3 regions of the Sphingobacterium sp. UBA6317 genome follow, and region 2 is predicted to be linked to each of the others. Evidence: riboswitches for the same ligand, from Rfam matches in the RefSeq annotation. Region 2 holds a riboswitch; each other region holds the start of a gene.
The links. Region 2 has a riboswitch for S-adenosylmethionine ahead of metE (5-methyltetrahydropteroyltriglutamate--homocysteine S-methyltransferase). Riboswitches for the same ligand answer to the same signal wherever they lie in the genome.
Positions count from the first base shown of each region.

Region 1: another riboswitch for S-adenosylmethionine. It lies ahead of B3E92_RS03135 (5-oxoprolinase); the one in region 2 lies ahead of metE (5-methyltetrahydropteroyltriglutamate--homocysteine S-methyltransferase).
Region 3: another riboswitch for S-adenosylmethionine. It lies ahead of B3E92_RS10445 (O-acetylhomoserine aminocarboxypropyltransferase/cysteine synthase family protein); the one in region 2 lies ahead of metE (5-methyltetrahydropteroyltriglutamate--homocysteine S-methyltransferase).

Region 1 covers NZ_DJTD01000011.1:121,630-124,795, reverse strand. The annotation lists gene B3E92_RS03150 (hypothetical protein) at 1-171, shown strand, start outside; gene B3E92_RS03145 (DKNYY domain-containing protein) at 188-814, opposite strand; gene B3E92_RS03140 (hypothetical protein) at 978-1,283, shown strand; gene B3E92_RS03135 (5-oxoprolinase) at 1,314-1,577, opposite strand; SAM-I-IV-variant riboswitch at 1,644-1,737, opposite strand; gene B3E92_RS03130 (DUF3050 domain-containing protein) at 1,947-2,717, shown strand; gene B3E92_RS03125 (TolC family protein) at 2,982-3,166, shown strand, end outside.
Region 2 covers NZ_DJTD01000035.1:176,601-179,766, forward strand. The annotation lists gene metE (5-methyltetrahydropteroyltriglutamate--homocysteine S-methyltransferase) at 1-1,425, opposite strand, end outside; SAM riboswitch class I at 1,504-1,607, opposite strand; gene B3E92_RS11195 (response regulator transcription factor) at 1,792-2,481, opposite strand; gene B3E92_RS11200 (sensor histidine kinase) at 2,584-3,166, opposite strand, start outside.
Region 3 covers NZ_DJTD01000034.1:80,254-83,419, forward strand. The annotation lists gene B3E92_RS10440 (FUSC family protein) at 1-1,445, shown strand, start outside; SAM riboswitch class I at 1,628-1,740, shown strand; gene B3E92_RS10445 (O-acetylhomoserine aminocarboxypropyltransferase/cysteine synthase family protein) at 1,996-3,166, shown strand, end outside.

The sequences.
Region 1 (3,166 bases), on a different contig from region 2:
ATCAAACACAGGATGGGTAAAGATGCCTGCAAAAGGGCTTATTATTGTAAGTTCTGTAAAGGTTACCATATTACCACTTGGGAAAAAGGTCACTTTAATAATTACAAGACCAAAGCCGAATCCTGGGAGATACCGAAAGTATTAGGAAATTGGAATTATTCAATAGAATAATCCCGTGGTCTATTTTCTATTCTAATTTTTTTCCTCTATAATATTCATTCCAGCTATCCTTCGCATAACCTTTGCCCAGATATTTAAATGTAAAAGCAGTTGCATCTTTTATCTCCTGACCAAAATAATAGACTTTCCAGCTATCTTTGCTGTATCCATCGCCGAGAAGAACAAAGCTTTGGTCGGATACATCTTTTAGTCGATTGCCTCTATAATAGACATTCCAACTGTCTTTGGCATATCCTTCATCCAGTATTTTAAAGCTGGGCGCAGAGACATCTTTAATCTTAACGCCACGATAATAGGCATTCAAACTATCTTTGGCATATCCCCAACCAAGTGATTGGAAAGAATGTGGCGATACATCTTTAATCTTAACGCCACGATAATAGGCATTCCAGTTGTCTATTGCATAAGCATTGCCAAGGTCTTTGAAAGATCGTGCATCGACACCTTCGACCATCTTATCCCTGTAGAAGATCCGGTTGCCTATGTTGACATAATCGTTTTCTCTGTCATGTCGAAACGTCGTCTGAGACGTAGATCTTTTATTGTGACGACCTTGTTGAGCAATACTTTTCTCCAATATACATAGCAATGCAAAGGAAATAACAAGCATATTTTTTAAGTGGATAAAGGCCATAATGTATCTGTTTTATAATATGATATTTATATTGAATCACTCCTTTATGACCAAGATAATTCACCGAAGATTTAATCATTTTATCATTTTATTTCTCGTTATCCTTATCCGTTTCAAATGCAACTATTTTGGAATCCAAATATTTTTTTGTATATTGCTGGTTATGAGTTTTAAAGAAAAATTAGAGAACTGGCGCACGTCAATCAATCGCGCCGGTAGTGGTGAGGAATTGTATATTTTGCTTTTGAACTATAAAAGGTTTATCAACAAAAATTGGGTGGACGATTTTGGCGATCCGGGCAACTGGAAATCGGAATTAAATCAGGTCATCAGCAAAGTAAGAAACAAGGTGGATGTAGCAGATATCAGAGCCTGCCAAGATTTATCGTCCTATCAGGACGATGCCCGGCAGACCGCACATTCACTCAATCATACCTTAAAATATCATCACTCATTGACAAAAGGGTAGGCTAGGCCTACCTTTTTTTGCCGATAACGATTACTGTAAAGGAATCAGGACATTCTGTTCCAAGCGTACAGGGACATGCTTCACCGAGGTAAAACCGTCTTCCTTGGAAATGATGTTGGAAAGATCCAGTCCTCTTTTGGAGAACGTACTGATCAAAGCTGTTCTAAAGGTTGCTTTGGCTGAACCCCAGCCTTGTCCTAAAATCGTGTCATTGTTGAGCTGGATCAGTTCATCTGTTGAGTAATAACTGAATTTTTCCAGTAAGTGTTGGTAAAGATTTGTTGTAGTAGCCATACAATTTAAAAATTTAAAGGATTAAACCATAAACTGTATCCAGATCTTGTTGGGAAAATAATCGTTCTGTGACGTTTATTTTGGTCGAAACCCGTATTAATTTACCACCGCGGTGCCTCCACTCGGTTGGTATTGCATCATGCAATTCTGAATACTCTACAAATATAGTAGATTATTTTTTATAATAAAAATATTTTTGTTTTTAAGGGTAAATGAGCGCTAACAACAGGAATAAGGCGGTCAAAAGCGAGGCGCGTTGTTGGCTGTGATTTGGTTATGAAGCGGATAGCTGGGCGAAAAATTTATCATGTTACTGTAATCTCATCGAAAATACTTTTAAAAACAGAGATAAGACAATACTTTTGCGCCATGAATAGAATTGCGGAAATTAACGAATACATTGCTACCGAACGCGAGGTATTATTGCAACACCCTTTGTATCGTAAGATCAAAACGATCAAGAATCTACGTTCTTTTACAGAAGGGCATGTGTACGCTGTATGGGATTTTATGTCTTTACTAAAAGCTTTACAGATTAAATTGACCTGTACGACTTTACCTTGGTTTGCGAGTGAGCATCCATCAACACGCTATCTAATCAACGAAATTGTATTGGCTGAGGAATCGGATGAATACATTGATGGCCGCCGTTTGAGCCACTTTGAGATGTATCTGGACGCCATGGATGCCATGGGTGCCGACCTTCATCTGGTCAACAAATTTATTGCTCAAGCCAAAAAATCGAACAACATATTCGATGTCATTGCAACGACCACATTGGATAAGCGGATCAAAGACTTTTTGAATTTTACATTCGAAGTGATTGCTGAGGGCGAGGTGCATAAAATTGCTGCTGCATTTACATTTGGACGCGAAGACCTTATTCCGGGAATGTTTACCTCTATTTTGGAAGAAATTAAAACAAACTTTCCTACAGCCAATCTGGACAGCTTTATTTATTATTTTCAACGCCATATTGATCTTGACGGCGACGAGCATGGACCGTTGGCGATGCAGATGATCACAGATCTTGCGAAGGACGATGAGGTTAAATGGACGGAAATGAAAGAGATCAGTAAAATTGCGCTACAAAAAAGAATACAGTTGTGGAATGCAATAGAAGATTCCTTATACGGATAATCTATTATTATACCATCGAGTAAGGCCTTTCAAATCATGATTTGAAAGGCCTTTTTTATGTGCTGTAAAAAAGGATATTGTAAGGGCTTATTGGCAGATAGTGGTCTTTTTGTTTGAATTGATGAAAAAATGTCTTTTTTTCGTAACATATTGGCGTTTGTGAAGAAATCCAAGTTCCAATAAGTGTCTAAGTTTGCTACGCAAAAAAATAATAGAGCACACGTGAACTTTTTTCCTCCCTATTGGGCAAAAGGCATACTAACCATGGGATTGTTAGTATGCGTTATTTCGGACACCTTCGCCCTCGATTCTTTGCGCATGTCCCTGAAAGACATGATCGACAAAGCGCTACAGAACAGTAAATACATCGAGCAGTCTTATTTGCAGCTCAAAGAAACTGAGGTGGCAGTACAGCAGCAACGCATGGAGTTGCTCCCTAAGATTTCCGC
Region 2 (3,166 bases):
TTTATCGTATTCTGCCTGCGTAATAGCACCCTTTTTCAGATCTGCTCTCCATTTACGAACATCTTTCGTTTGTGGGAATGAACCGATAGTTGTGGTCGGGAACGCCGGTAAGTTGAATTTCGCTTGTTGCGCTGCTTTACGGTCTGCAAATGCTGAAGTGCGTTTTGCATCGTCATCAGTAATATTGCTTGTACGTGTTTTAACCTCTGGTTTGTGGATCAATGGAGAGGTACGGCGGCTTTCAGCAGCCGCTTTGTTCGCTTCGAAGCGTTTTGCTGTTTCAGCATCAACTTCTCCCTCCGCTAGTACGGCTAAGTCTTTTACTTCAGCTAATTTTTGTTTAGCAAATGCTAACCAGTTTTTTACTTCAGCTGGTAGCGATTGTTCATTGTGTTCATTGTCTAAGTCAAAAGGAACGTGCAACAGTGATGAAGAAGGAGCTACCCATACACGGTCTTTTCCTAATGCATCAACAGCCTGTTTGATTTTAACCAATGATTTTTCGTAATCATTTTTCCAGATGTTACGGCCTTCAACAATACCTAAAGATAATGTTAATGAAGCAGGAACTTTAGCCAATACCGTATCCAATTGATTTTCACCGCGTACCAGATCCAAATGTAAAGCATGGATAGGTAGGTTAACTGCGATATCTTCGTTGTCTTTTAAAGATTCGAAGTAAGTCGTTGCGATTAATTTGATATTTTTTGCTGCTGCAGCTAATTTTTCGAAAGTAGGTTGATATAAAGCTTTTACTTTAGCATCTAAATCCAATGCTAAGAAAGGCTCGTCAATCTGAACATATTGTGCACCAGCATCAGCTAGTTTAGCTAGTATTTGCTCATATACTGGAATAAGTTTATCCAATAAATCGATACGGTCGAAGCCAGCTTCTTTTTCTTTACCGATCAAAAGGTATGTAATAGGACCTAATAGAACTGGTTTAGTATCGATGCCCAATGATTTTGCTTCGTTGTATTCATTTAAGAATTTTTCGGAAGTCAATTTGAATTCTTGATCTTTGGTGAATTCTGGTACCATGTAGTGGTAGTTCGTATCCAACCACTTGGTCATTTCCATTGCAGTCACGTCGATTCCTTCTTGTTGGAAACCGCGCGCCATGGCAAAATATAGATCTAAACTGTAATTGTTGTCTACTTTATTCAATAAAGAATGGTAGCGAGCAGGAATTGCACCAACAGTGAGGGTTAAATCCAATACTTGATCGTAAAAAGAGAAATCATTGGAAGGGATCAAATCTATTCCAGCATCTTTTTGTGTTTTCCAATTGCCTTCACGAATTTTTTTTGCTGTGTCCAATAATTCCTCAACAGAAGATTTTTTAGCCCAATAGGCCTCATTGGCTTTTTTCAATTCGCGGAACGCGCCCACACGAGGGTAACCTAAATTGTTAGTCAATAACATAATGAATGTTTTTAATATTTCTTTTTCAACTATATTTCTTGCTAGAGAGAGAAGGACACACTAGAATTTGGTGACTTCGGCTTATCATTCCCATATCAAGTAGGGTAGAATTTAGCACCTTGTCAAGGGACAGGTTGCTAAGGCTTCATCGGGTCTATTCCCTCTGCCTTTCTCTATAAGCGACGCTAAGTTAGAACATTTCTTTTTGAAATGCAAATTTTTTATAAAAGTGCGTCAATTTTTTATATTCTACTAAGGATGAAATTGTTTTGTTCTTTTATTTTCATCCACGAATTCGAGTAAGTCACGCTTGAATACGTGTGTAGCATAAAAAGGGGAATGACTATATTTTTCATTCCCCTTTTTTTAGCTGACCAAAAGTTTGTAACCTTTTCCGTGCACATTGACAATTTCAACTTTGCTATCTTCTTTTAGATATTTACGAAGTTTACTGAGAAATACATCCATACTTCTACCCGTAAAATAGTTATCATCATGCCATATTTTTAACAACGCTTCTTCCCGGGTCAGCACATCATTTTTCTTTAAGCAAAGCAAGCGGAGTAGTTCAGCTTCTTTCGTGGAGAGTTTTTGCATCTGTCCTTTGTAAGAAATCTGCTGACTTGTATAATCAAAGAAATAATCGCCAATTTCAAATTTATCCGCAACCACTTCTTCTTCTTTGTCTCGAACACTGCGTTTCAGCAAAGCATTGATGCGGAGCAATAATTCTTCCACTCGAAAAGGCTTGGTGATATAATCATCTCCTCCTAGCTCAAAGGCTTCGGTCTTATCTTCCATCATCCCCTTTGCTGTGGCAAAGATAATAGGAACAGTATTGTTTGTTTTTCTGATTTCACGTCCAACTGTAAATCCGTCCTTTTTTGGCATCATGACATCAAAAATACAAAGGTCGTAGTTATTTTTTTTGAATTGAGAAATCGCTTCATCTCCATCCGTGCATAATGTGACGTCAAATTTTCCCTTTAATTCGAGATAGTCTTTTAAAAGATCCCCCAAATTAGGATCATCTTCTGCTAATAATATCTTTTGCATAATGAATATATTAATTTTCACCAATGTCCCTTGATGCTGATAAATCAGCCTTCCTCAACCTTTGAAATTTTTTAAAGAGGAAATATACAAAAAAGGAACGTTTTATTTTTTAATAGGCAAAATTACTTCAAAGGTCGTGCCTTTATCTTTTTCACTTTTAACTGTAATTTTTCCGTTCAGCCTTCTCAGAATGTCCTGTACATAACTTAAGCCAAGGCCAAATCCTTTGACATTATGAACATTCCCAGTTGGAATACGGTAAAACTGGTCGAAAATCTTTTGCAGGTGATCCCGGCTCATCCCAATACCATTGTCGGCTATGGTGACAACAATGGTGTCGCCAACATTTTTTGAATTGATGTTGACATGTAAATCTCCTTTGCTGTACTTGATGGCATTATCCAAAAGATTGTAAAATACATTGGAAAAATGTAACTCATCACCAACGACAACATCCTTGGTCGCTGCAAGATCTATACTGAATTTCCCGCCAATATTTTGCATCCGTAGCTGCATACTATCCGTTACTGCCGAAACAAGATCATTGATGCATACTTCTACCTGGTCGAGTTTTAGCGTTTCTTTTTCTAGTCTTGCCAAATCGAGCACACGTTCAATATGATTTCCGAGTCTAACATTTTCGTCGTAGATGATATTAGCCAATTTCTGAACGCGCTTGTGGTCG
Region 3 (3,166 bases), on a different contig from region 2:
CACAGTCTTACGATCCCGATATTCCTTTGAATATTACGTACAGTCGCGTAGGAAAAATTCATGGCCAGATCAGCGAACAGCAGGAACAAATCAGGTCTCTTCTGTTTCGAGAAAAAAAAATCATAAGCCAACAGTGGCATAAAAGCAATTATTGGCTCAGTCAGGTTTATGGATTAATTGACCTCCATGAGTTAATTATTGCGCTTGATCATGACTACGATGCAATTCGCAAAAATCTTGCAGACACGGGCAGCCTCCCCTTAATTCGTCACACAATCAAATTATTAGCGTTAGAAATCGATAGCTTTTCACAACCCAACAAGAGGTTCCGGTATGCACATCAATTATACCATAATAACTTTAAAATTAATGCCCTCTTACGGGATTTAAAAGAAATTCAAGAACAACAGGCCGATCCAGCAAAAGGTATATTATGTTCGATCATAAGCAACATCGAAGCAATTATTGATGTACTCAACAGAATCCAGGTCGCTTTTTATCAAAATCAGGAAATTCAGGATAAGATTGACACCAGCGAGTACCAACAATTTATCAGTCGACCATTACGTAATCTCGCTGATCTAAAAAGTAAACTCCATCTGAATAATCCGCTTTTTCGATTTGCGGTTCGGATGGCTCTTCTTTTTGGAACAGGTGCATTGATCGGTATTTTATTTTTGGATTTTAAATATACCTATTGGATCTTACTGACGATCGCTATTGTTGCCAGGCCAGCATTTTCAATGACAAAAACCCGTAATATAGAACGTATTGTCGGTACATTCTCGGGTATTATAGTTGGTGTGTTCTGCTTAATTTCTATTCATTTTCTTCCAGCACTCCTAACCACAGCTGCATTGGGTCTTTTTGGATTCTTTTTGTTCAACCGATCTAATTATATGGTCAGTGTCATCTTCATTACCTTGGGAATTGTAATTGCGCTCAATCTGTTCGAAGGCAACATCAATCTCATTTTAGGCAGCCGAATACTTTTCACACTGATTGGAGCATTCTTGGCTATAGCGGGTTATTTCTTGATACCTGTACGCCAGAGCACAGGCATGGTTCAGCTGGCAAAAGAGGTATCCCTTTACAACGCGCATTATTTCCAGATCATCAATAACCGTCTGTCGGACGAACGACAAAGTTCGTTTGATATACGACTGGCTCGTAAAAAGGCGCAGACCGCTATGGCCCTGTTTTCAGACGCCATCAATCAAATGAAAAAAGAACCCGAGCACAAATGGATGGATTGGTCACATATTCACCATTTTCAGGCACTCGCATATCAGGTCAATTCCCATTTGGTGGGCCTTTCGCTATCGTTAAGCAAAAAGACGAATCGCCACCTCGCCTATGATATCCATAGTAGAATCGATGCGCTTAAACCTCTTCTAACAGATTTAAATCAAACTGCAGAACGGATCAATTTAAAGAAATCATAATACCCGATTGACAGTTACTTTTGCGGTTTCATCGGAAGATATGTGATGCCAATCGGCATGTTATTCAAAATTCCTTTAACTAAAAAATAGCATTTCTTTTGCTTTAATAAAAAAAGAGTTTATATTTGTGTCGTCTTCGAAAGAAGATTTCTAATCAACACCTCCCTTCATCAGTAGGTCTTGATTTATAAAGAAGTGGCGAGAGACTGGCTCAATGACCCACTGGCAACCTTCAATTTGTTTGAAAAGGTGCCAATTCCTGTCCAAAACAATATCGTTTTGGAGCATATAAATGACATAAGACAATGATTATTAAATTACTGAAGTCCATTAAAAATTCAGGTTCAACACAAGTGAACCGCACGATAAGCGAAAGTGTAACCCATCGTACAATTGTATCGATGCGAATGCGTATGCATATGCACTTCCATGCTTGTTAAAAATCATTTCCGTTTTCTTGGATAAAGATTTAACAGACCCTTCAAGGAGGTGTGTATGCTTCTCTTTTTACTTTGCAATTTCTTTTTGAACCCTTAAAATCTGATATATTATGTCTTCAAACAAAAATTTAAAATTCGAAACTCTTCAGGTTCACGCTGGTCAAGTCGCTGACCCTACTACGGGATCTAGAGCAGTTCCTATATATCAAACAACATCTTTTGTATTTGAAAATGCCGAACACGGCGCAAACTTATTTGCATTAAAGCAGTTCGGTAATATTTATACACGGATTATGAACCCTACTACGGATGTTTTCGAACAACGTATTGCGGCACTGGAAGGTGGAGTTGCAGCTGTTGCTGTTGCATCCGGCCAGGCGGCACAGTTTATAGCTTTAAATAATATTTTGGAAAGTGGTGACAATTTTGTTGCGGGATCCAACTTATACGGCGGTACATTCAACCAGTTTAAAGTTTCTTTTAAGCGCCTAGGCATCGAAGCTCGTTTTGCAACAGACGCCGAAGCAGATAAAATTGAAGCGCTCATTGATGATAAAACAAAAGCAATCTATGTTGAAACAATCGGAAACCCAAGTTTCAATATTCCCGACTTTGAAAAAATTGCTGCCGTAGCAAAAAAATATGACTTACCATTAATCGTCGACAATACTTTTGGAGCCGGAGGTTATTTATTTAAACCTCTGGAGTATGGTGCAAATGTGATTGTTGAATCGGCAACTAAATGGATCGGTGGACATGGCACAAGCATTGGCGGTGTCATCGTCGACGGCGGAAACTACAATTGGGGCAATGGAAAATACCCGCAATTTTCCGAACCATCTGAAGGCTATCATGGTTTAGTATTTTCCGAAGTTTTCGGTGAAAGCGGACCATTCGGAAATATTCAATTTGCCATTCGGGCGCGTGTGGAAGGGCTCCGGGATTTCGGACCAGCACTCTCCCCTTTCAATTCATTTTTATTATTACAAGGACTTGAAACCTTGTCTTTGCGGGTGCAACGCCATGTAGACAACACTTTAGAGGTCGCAAAATGGCTTGAGGCGCATCCACAGGTAGAAAAAGTAAACTATCCGGGATTAAAAAGCTCTCCGAGCTTCGCTAACGCACAAAAATACCTTAAAAATGGCTATGGCGCGGTACTTTCTTTCCAGCTTAAAGGTGACGCAGCGCAAAAGGCCAATAGCTTTATCGACAGCTTAGAATTGATCAGTCATTTAGCCAATGTTGGTGATACGAAGTCATTGATTATTCATCCAGCAG